One region of the Micromonospora sp. NBC_00362 genome, then DNA from elsewhere that is predicted to be linked to it. Evidence: riboswitches for the same ligand, from Rfam matches in the RefSeq annotation. Region 1 holds a riboswitch; the other holds the start of a gene.
The links. Region 1 has a riboswitch for cobalamin ahead of OG992_RS01295 (acyl-CoA thioesterase). Riboswitches for the same ligand answer to the same signal wherever they lie in the genome.

Region 1 (4,904 bases):
CGGTCGACGCCGGCCCGCAGTGTGAGCGCCACGAACGACGCGTGCGCCTGCGGTTCGGTGGCCACCCCGGCCTGCCGGGCGCCGTGGAACGGCTCGACCAGCCCTCCGACGGTCGCCACGGGCGTCGTGTCGGCGGCGGTCGCCGTCGGCGGCCCGGTCCTCCCCGCGCGGGTGCCGGCGATCGCGGCACCACCGGCCAGGGCTCCGCCGGCGGCCAGTGCTCCGCCGGTGAGCAGGCCGCGCCTGCTCACCGGCCGGACCTGTGGTGTCCGCGTCACGATGCCGGGCTCATGCTCATCTCCGGCGTGGCGCTCATGCTGGGCATCGGCTCGCCGTGCCCGGGGGCGTAGCTCTCCTGCGCGCCGGTGAACGGCTTGGCCATGGCGCGGAACTGCTGGGTCTTGCCGTCGGCGAAGGTCAGGGTGACTGTCAACTCGTCGCCGGCCTGAACGGGCTTGGTGAGGTTCATCAGCATGAGGTGGTCGCCCCCGGGCTCCAAGGCGTGCGTGCTCTTGGCCTTGATCACGATGCCGCCCTGCTTCTGCCGCATCACCATCTTGCCGTCCTTCATCGCCATCTCGTGCAGCTCCATCGGCGACAGCGAGGTCGTGGCACTCGTCACCGTGACATCGGTGTCGCCGTCGTTGACCAGGGTCCCGAAGGCCGCCGTCATGCCCTTGTCGGCGGCCTTCACCCACGGGTCACGAATGCCGAGCACACCAGCGTCCGGGTTGGCCGAGGCCGACGCGGGCGGGCTCGCCTGCGCTGTCGACGGAGAGTCGGACGAGCCGCAACCGGCGACGCCCACCGTCAGGATCGCGGCGGCGAGGATGGCGGCCGAGCGGCGGCGTGAAGCGTTCGGGCTGGTGGTGCGCATGTGTTCTTCCTCCGATGGTTGCTGCTGGGAGGTTGGTCGGCCGCAGCTCGGAGAAAGTTCCGGACTCAGGGAACGTTGATCGTGAACTCCCCGGTGTGCACAGTGCCGGCGACCTGGAAGTCGAAGAAGGCCCGGTACCGGCCTGAACTCGGCGCGGTCAGCCAGAACTTGACGGTCCCGTCGACCAGTTCCTGCTCGGGGTGGACGTGCACGTAGCCGAGGTCGCCCTCACGGACGACGACCAGGTGCCCGTACGAGCCCAGGTACCGTTCCAACTGCGCCGGTACGGTCGGGTCGGCGCTGACCTGGAAGTGCATCGGCGCCGTCACCCCCACCGTCGGGGCGCCGGTCATCGAGACCGTGTACGGGCCAGCCGTCGCCTGTGCCGCCGCGGGCGGCAGCACGGTCGGGTTGTGCGCGCCGGGCACCGTGTGGTCGACGCCGAGCACGAGGGGCTGCTGCTTGCCGTCGGCCGCGGTGACGGAGAAGTCGGCGTAGACGCGGTAGCCCCCGGGCCGGGCCAGCGTCAGGGGGACACTCCAGGTGCCTTCGGGTGCCATCGTCGGGTGCAGGTGCTGGTAGCCGGACAGGTCGCGGCCGACCACGATCAGGTGCAATGGCTTGTCGTGGACGACAGCGAAGGTCGTTGCCGGCTGCCTGTCGGTCCCGACGATGCGGAACCGGTAGTCGGCGCGTACACCAGGGGGTTGGGACCGCTCCAGCGGTTGCAGGGTGTACCCACCGGCGCTGACCGTCGTGCCGGTCGCCAGCGTCGCGCCTGTCGCGTCGTCACCCCGATGCGTGTGCGGCCCGGTGCCCGCCGGGTGTTGGTGCCCGTCGGTCGCGGAGCCCACCTGTCCCGAGGCGGGCGATCCGCCGGCTGACGGTCGTGCGTTGCTGGTCGCCGGACTCTCGTCGGCGGTGCCGATACGGGCCAACCCGAACCCGGCCAACAGGGCCGCCACCAGGCCACCGACGAACAGCGCCAGGTGGGTGTTGCTCAACCGGGACCCAGGCGTCGCGGCGGCGAGGTCCGTGTCGGGCCGTGGTCCGGTGTCGACTGTCAGCTCGTCGTCCGTGCTGGCGAGGGCCGTGGTCACCTGATCGGTAGGCGTCGGATCGACCGCAACGCCCGTGCGGGCCGTGACGACCGTGGTGCCCTTGCGCGCCGCCGGCACTGTGGCGGGCCGCCGTTTGTCGCTCGCAGTACGCGCGACGACGCCGGTCGCCGCACCGGCCTTGCCCCCGACGGTCTTGCCAGCGGCGGTCTTGCCGCCGACGGTCTTGCCCCCGGCGGTTTTGTCCCCGGCGGCCTTGCCGCCGACGGTATTGCCAGTGCCGGCCCTATTCGTGGTACGGGCGCCACCGCCGCGTCGACCGGAGGTCGCCGCCGAGGCACGGCCCCGGCCGGTGGGTGTGCCGGCGGATCGGCGACGCCAGACGACGAACCCGACCGCCGCCCCGACCGCCGCGACCGCCGCCGCCCAGCCGGCCCAGGCCGGTGCCCCGGGACCGCTCTCCTCGGTCGACCCGGTCGACGGGGCCGCCGCGGCCGGCGGGGTCGACGGATCGTCGGCGGTGGTCGGCACCGCCGAGGCCTGCCCGGACGAGTTGTGCTGCTCGGTGGCGGTCACCAGCGCCGGGTCCGGTTGGGTCGACGGCGGGCTCCACCCCTTCGGCGCTGCCGTCACCCGACCGTCGTAGCGGAAGGTCAGGGTGCCCCGCACGGTGTCGCCGTCCGAGGCGACCGACAGGTAGCTCACCGAGTACTGGCCCTTGGCGGGCAGGTGGGCGACGGACACCACCGCGGGGAACCCCGTCGTGTACTCCCGTGGCTCGAACTGACCGTTGACCAGGAAGTACTCCCGTACCGGCTTGTCCAGTGGCTTCGGCTCCCCATACGACCAGCCGTTATCGACACGGACGCCGCCCGGGGCGGTGATCGTGAAGAACGCATTGGCGGCGGCCTTCTCGGTGAAGTACAGCCGCACCTCCGTCAACGGCTCGCGCACTGCGGCGCCGCTCGCCGGTGTGGACATGGCGAGGGTCCCGTGCGCGGCGGCGGGTTGGGCGGACGCGAGGAGGGCGACCGCCGAGGCGAGGAGGAACGCGAGGAGGCCCGAGACCACCCGCCCGCAAGTCTGGGGGAGACGACGCATCTGGATATCCTCACCCTCGCGAGACTTTTTTCAATAGCTGGCGATCTTCTTCCTCAGACGACAAAAGTTGACGATCAGGCCATCCGTCGCCGCGGCGGGACGCCCCGGGTGGACACATTCCCTGGCCAGCTATGCTGCCGACGGCGCTGGTTCGCCCCGTCGTGACCGGCGGGGCGTCGTAAGAGGGAACCCGGTGAAAATCCGGGGCTGCCCCGCAGCGGTGAGTGGGAACGACCGCCGTCATCAGCACTGGGCCAACGGCCTGGGAAGCGACGGCCAGTAGGGGACCGGCGCGACCGGTCAGGCCCGCGAGTCCGAAGACCTGCCGGCGCCGCGTACACAACCGTGTGCGCTGCCGTCGGCCTCGCGGGTGGGCTGAGCGGGTGACGGGCCGTGCGCGTGGTGCACGGCCAGGTCCTCGTCAGCGTGTGTCCGCGACCCGGCGGTGTGGTTTCCCGAGGGACGGACTGCCGCTGTGCATGACACCACCACCACCACCATCGCCGGCCGAGCGCCGTCGGCGTCGCACCTGACCCTTTCGCAGATCATGGACCAGCACCACACCAACCTGATGGGTACGGTGCACGGCGGCCGGATCCTCAACCTCATCGACTCCGTCGCCGGTGTGGTCGCCGCCCGGCACTCCGACGGGCCGGCGGTGACCGCCGCCATCGACGAGACGGCGTTCCTCCGCGCGGTGCGGGTCGGCGACGTCGTGCACGTCGACGCCCGGATCACCTGGGCCGGCCGCAGCTCGATGGAGGTGGCCGTCAAGGTGACCGCCGACCGGTGGGACCGGGCGGTGCCGCCCACCGACGTGGCCACCGCCCACCTGGTCATGGTCGCCATCGACGACGACGGTCAGCCTCGGACGGTGCCGCCGCTGCTACCGGAGACCGACGGGGACCGGCGTCGGTACCGGGAGGCGGAGATCCGCCGGAAGCACCGACTGGCGCTGCGACGCGCGTTGCTCGACGGTGCCGAAGACGACTGACCAGCGCTCGGGCCCGCCCGTGGCGGCGCTGGCGCGGTCCGAGGAACCCGCCCCGCCGCCTATCCGGTCGGATAGCGTCCACGTGAAGCCTCGATCACGGAGAGTGTGGATGGTTATGCGCGCTGCGGTGTTGCGGGAGTTCAACGTTCCGCTGACGGTCGAGGAGATCGATCAACCCACCCCCGAGCGCGGGCAGGTGCTGGTGCGGATCGTCGCCAGCGGGGTCAACCCGCTCGACACGAAGATCCAGGCTGGAAAGGCCGCGCACGCGCGTGTCGAGCTGCCTGCGGTGCTCGGCCTGGACCTCGCCGGTATCGTCGCGGCGGTCGGCGCGGACGTGACCGGCTTCGCGCCGGGAGACGAGGTGTACGGGCTGTGCGGGGGCGTCGGCGGCCTTCAGGGCTCGCTGGCCGAGTACGCCGCAGTGGACGCCCGGCTGCTTGCCCACAAGCCGAAGGCACTCTCGATGCGGGAGGCCGCCGCGCTGCCCCTGGCGGCGATCACCTCCTGGGAGGGGCTCGTCGACCGGGCTGGGGTCCACGCCGGCCAGAAGGTGCTGGTGCACGGCGGTGCCGGCGGGGTCGGATACGTGGGTGTGCAACTCGCCCAGGCGCGCGGCGCCGAGGCGTACGCCACGGGCGGGCCGGCGAGCATGCGGGTGATCGAGAGCCTGGGCGCCGTGCCGATCGACTACACGACGAGCAAGGTCGAGGAGTACGTCGAGAGGTACACCGGCGGCGAAGGGTTCGACATCGTCGTCGACAACGTCGGTGGCGCGACGCTCGACGCGTCGTTCGCGGCGGTACGCACCTACCACGGGCACGTCGTCAGCGCGCTGGGCTGGGGCTCACACTCGCTCGCCCCGCTGTCGTTC
Region 2 (4,904 bases), 1.4 Mb from region 1:
GCGCGTCGAGGTTGGTGACGTAGGTGCCGTCGCCCTGGCGGATGTTGACGATGCCGAGGATCGACAGGGCCGACATCCCCTCGCGCAGAGATCCACGCGAGACGCCGAGCTGCTCGGCGAGGTCCTTCTCGATGGGCAACCGGTCCCCGGGCCTGAACTGCCCTTCGAGGATCATCCGCTTGATACCGTTGACCACTTCGTCAGTGCGAGACATGATCCCCCTAGCGGCCGGCGGGGGTGGCCTTCCCACCCGCAGTCACGTACGCCGCCTCCGGAGATGACACGGTAGTCGGGTCTGTCGCCGCCCAGTAGTGGCCGTCGGGAAAGCGGTAGAGCGCTACCGACTCCTGACGCATCCGGGTGGAGTAGCCGGGCTGGCTGGGCAGGACGTATCCGCTGCCGGAGCCGGTGTCCCGGATGATGCAGGGATCGGTGAAGTGCTCGTGCAGGTGGTCGACGAACTCGGTGACCCGGTTGGTGAGGTCTCCCGAGACCGCGACGTAGTCGAGCACCGACACGTGTTGGACCATCTCGCACAGGCCGACACCGCCGGCGTGTGGGCACACCGGGACGTCGAACTTCGCGGCGAGCAGCAGCACGGCGACGATCTCGTTGATGCTGGCCAACCGGCCGGTGTCGAGCTGGCAGAAGTCGATGGCCTCGGCCTGGAACAGCTGCTTGAACATCACCCGGTTGTGGCAGTGTTCGCCGGTGGCGACGCCGATCGGAGCGACGGCGCGGCGGACGGCGGCGTGGCCCAGGATGTCGTCGGGGCTGGTCGGCTCCTCGATCCACAGTGGCGTGAACTGCGCGAGGGCGGTGACCCAGTCGATGGCCTGACCGACGTCCCACACCTGGTTGGCGTCGATCATCAGGTTGCGATCCGGCCCGAGGATCTCGCGTGCGATAGCGCATCGGCGGATGTCGTCGTCGAGGTTGGCGCCCACCTTGAGCTTGACGTAGCCGTAGCCGGTGTCCACCGCCTCCTGGCACAGCCGGCGCAGCTTGTCGTCGCCGTAGCCGAGCCAACCCGCGGAGGTGGTGTAGGCGGGGTAGCCGGTCCGGTCGAGCTCGGCGAGGCGGGCGGCCTTCGTGCCCTCCTTGGCCCGCAGGATGGCCAGTGCCTCGTCGCGGGTCAGCGCGTCGGACAGGTAGCGCAGGTCCGCGATGTCGACGAGTTGCTCGGGGGACATGTCGACGAGCAGCCGCCACAGCGGCTTGTCGGCGAGTCGGGCGACCAGGTCCCACGACGCGTTCAACACGGCGGCCAGGGACAGGTGGACGACACCCTTCTCCGGGCCGAGCCAGCGCAGTTGCGAGTCGGAGGTGAGGAGGCGGTAGACAGCGCCCATGTCCGCTGCCATCGTCGCCACGTCCAGGCCCACCAGGAGCTGTGCCTGGTGGACCGCCGCCGCGGCGACGATGTCGTTGCCTCGGCCGATGGTGAAGGTCAGGCCGTGCCCCGCGAGTGGCGCGCCCGCGCCGTCGACGCCGTCGGTGTGCAGGACGACGTAGGCCGCCGAGTAGTCGCCGTCCTTGTTCATGGCGTCTGACCCGTCAGCGGTCAGGGAGGTGGGGAAGCGGACGTCTTCGACGGTGACGGCGGTGATCTGCGGCATGCGCTCCTCGCCCGGCTCGGCTAAAGATCAGATGATCACTGGGAGTATACGGAGGGCTGCTCCAGCCCGTCAACGATGTCGATCACCGTAGGCCCACAGACATATGATGTTTGCGCCGCAGGGTCGTTCCGCCTTGTCGCCCATCGTGCCGGTAGACGGGCGAAGGTGGCGGGGGTGGCGGGTTGTGGAGATTGGATGTTCCCCCTCGCGCCAAGGCATTGACGTCGACGTATGGGAGCACTCTACGGTGCCGTGGCCTCGATACATCAAATCTTTGTCGACTGTCGACACGCGCGGGGAGAGTCCGGTCTCTGGTGCCCGGCCTCGGTCGGCGTGGGGTGGTCGGCCGGGGTGGTGACGGTGGTCACCGAGTGAGTCGCCGACACGCCCGAGACCGACATGTGGGGTGTGACAACGGCTGTGTCCCTATATATGGTGTCGAGCGCAGCTGGTTCGGCCGCTCATCCGGGGCGGTCGAGGCAACAGGGAACCCGGTGGAAATCCGGGACTGTCCCGCAGCGGTGAGTGGGAACGACCGCCGTCATCAGCACTGGGCCACCAATCGGCCTGGGAAGCGACGGCCAGTAGGAGACCGGCGAGTCCGGTCGTGCCCGCGAGTCCGAAGACCTGCCAGCGCGCCGCGTACCCGCACCCGGGTGGGCGGCGGTCCGAGGCCGCGTGGGACGGCTGACGCCACCTGACCCACGCCGTGCTGGCGTGGCGTCCGCCGGTGTCTGTCTCCTCGCGTCCGGACCACCAGGTCTCGAACTCCGAGGAGCGAGTGGTGACAGTCACCGAGGTAGTCCCGGCCAGCGGCGACGCGATCCTGCGGCGGACGCCGATGCAGGTCCGCAAGCGCGACGGCGGCACCGAACCCGTGGACGTGAACAAGATCGTCCGGGCGGTCGAGCGGTGGGCCGACGACCTGACCGACGTCGACCCGATGCGGGTGGCCACCCGCACCATCAGCGGCCTCTACGACGGCGCGACCACTGCCGAACTGGACCGGCTGTCCATCCAGACCGCGGCCGAGATGATCGGCGAGGAGCCGCAGTACTCGCGCCTCGCCGCGCGGCTGCTGGCCGGCTACGTCGACAAGGAGGTGCGTCGACAGGGCATCACCTCGTTCAGCGCGGCGATCCGGGCCGGCCACGCCGAGGGCCTGATCGGTGACGACACCGCCGCGTTCGTCGACGCGCACGCCACGACGCTCGACCACGCCATCGACCCGGACGGCGACCGCCGGTTCGAGTACTTCGGCCTGCGCACGGTGTACGACCGCTACCTGCTGCGCCACCCCACCAGCCGACTGGTGCTGGAGACCCCGCAGTACTGGCTGCTGCGGGTGGCCTGCGGCCTGGCCCGGACGGCGGACGAGGCGGTCGGCTTCTACCGACTGATGTCCAGCCTGGCCTACCTGCCCAGCTCACCGACCTTGTTCAACTCCGGGACGCGGCACACCCAGATGTCCTCCTGCTACCTGGTCGACTCCCCGCTCGACGAGCTGGACTCCATCTACCAGCGGTACGCCCAGGTCGCCAACCTGTCCAAGTTCGCCGGTGGCATCGGCATCGCGTACTCCCGGGTCCGCTCCCGCGGCGCGTTGATCCGGGGCACGAACGGGCAGTCCAACGGGATCGTGCCGTGGCTGCGCACGCTGGACGCGAGCGTCGCCGCGGTGAACCAGGGTGGCCGGCGCAAGGGGGCGGCCTGCGTCTACCTGGAGCCGTGGCACCCGGACATCGAGGAGTTCCTGCAACTGCGGGACAACACCGGCGAGGACGCCCGGCGCACCCACAACCTCAACCTGGCCAACTGGATTCCAGACGAGTTCATGCGCCGGGTCGAGGCCGACGAGCTGTGGTCGCTGTTCGACCCGCACGAGGTGCCCGAGCTGCCCGACCTGTGGGGGGAGCGGTTCGACGCCGCGTACCGGGAGGCCGAGGCGCAGGGCCGCTACGTGCGGCAGGTTCCGGCACGGGAGCTGTACGGGAAGATGATGCGGACCCTCGCCCAGACCGGCAACGGCTGGATGACCTTCAAGGACGCCGCCAACCGGCTCTGCAACCAGACCGCCGAGCCGGGCAACGTGGTGCACCTGTCGAACCTCTGCACCGAGATCGTCGAGGTGTCCAGTGACACCGAGACCGCCGTGTGCAACCTCGGCTCGGTGAACCTCGCCGCACACCTCACCGACGGCGGCATCGACTGGGAGCGGCTGCGCGCCACGGTGCGGACCGCGGTGACCTTCCTCGACCGGGTCATCGACATCAACTACTACCCGACCGCGCAGGCGGCGGCGAGCAACCCCCGCTGGCGGCCGGTCGGGCTCGGGCTGATGGGCCTACAGGACGTGTTCTTCGCGCTGCGGCTGCCGTTCGACTCGCCGGCCGCCCGCGAGCTGTCCACCCGGATCAGCGAGGAGCTGTACCTGACCGCGCTGGAGACCTCCGCCGACCTGGCGCGCGACTTCGGCGCGCACCCGGCGTACCCGCAGACCCGGGCCGCGCGAGGCCAGCTCCAGCCCGACCTGTGGGGTGTCGAGGGTACGCAGACCGCGCGGTGGGACGCGCTGCGCGAGCGGGTCGAGGCGTACGGGCTGCGCAACTCGCTGCTCGTGGCGGTCGCACCGACCGCGACCATCGCCTCGATCGCCGGGTGCTACGAGTGCATCGAGCCGCAGGTGTCCAACCTGTTCAAGCGCGAGACCCTGTCGGGGGAGTTCCTCCAGGTCAACACCGCTCTGGTACGCGAGCTGAAGGCCCGCGGTCTGTGGACCGAGCGGATTCGTTCGGCGATCAAGCGGGCGGAGGGGTCGGTGCAGGACATCGCCGAGCTGCCGGCCGGCGTACGGGAGTTGTTCCGCACCGCGTGGGAGCTGCCGCAGCGGGCGCTGATCGACCTGGCTGCCGCCCGCGCCCCGTTCATCGACCAGTCCCAGTCGTTGAACCTGTTCCTGGCCGCGCCGACCATCGGCAAGCTCTCCTCGATGTACCTGTACGCGTGGAAGGCCGGGCTGAAGACCACCTACTACCTGCGCTCGCGCCCCGCGACGCGGATCCAGCAGGCCACCGTCAGCGCCGTCGCACCCGTCGTCGTCGACGCGGAGGCGCTGGCCTGCTCGCTGGAGAACCCCGAGTCGTGCGAGGCCTGCCAGTGACTCCCGCCGACGCCGCCACCACCGATGCCAGCACCACCGACACGAGGACCACGCACATGCTGCTCGACCCCGGGATGGACCTGACTCTCCGCCCGATGCGCTACCCGCACTTCTTCGACCGGTTC

Region 2: linked by a shared signal. The riboswitch ahead of OG992_RS07780 (ribonucleoside-diphosphate reductase subunit alpha) and the one ahead of OG992_RS01295 (acyl-CoA thioesterase) in region 1 are both predicted to bind cobalamin.

Annotation. Positions count from the first base shown of each region.
Region 1 covers NZ_JAPENH010000001.1:282,877-287,780, forward strand. Annotated here, with positions in the region: gene OG992_RS01280 (Dyp-type peroxidase) at 1-251, opposite strand, end outside; gene OG992_RS01285 (copper chaperone PCu(A)C) at 275-877, opposite strand; gene OG992_RS01290 (copper resistance protein CopC) at 943-3,036, opposite strand; cobalamin riboswitch at 3,167-3,381, shown strand; gene OG992_RS01295 (acyl-CoA thioesterase) at 3,584-4,030, shown strand; gene OG992_RS01300 (zinc-dependent alcohol dehydrogenase family protein) at 4,140-4,904, shown strand, end outside.
Region 2 covers NZ_JAPENH010000001.1:1,677,601-1,682,504, reverse strand. Annotated here, with positions in the region: gene OG992_RS07790 (FadR/GntR family transcriptional regulator) at 1-214, opposite strand, end outside; gene OG992_RS07785 (enolase C-terminal domain-like protein) at 222-1,619, opposite strand; cobalamin riboswitch at 2,052-2,269, shown strand; gene OG992_RS07780 (ribonucleoside-diphosphate reductase subunit alpha) at 2,461-4,779, shown strand; gene OG992_RS07775 (ribonucleotide-diphosphate reductase subunit beta) at 4,836-4,904, shown strand, end outside.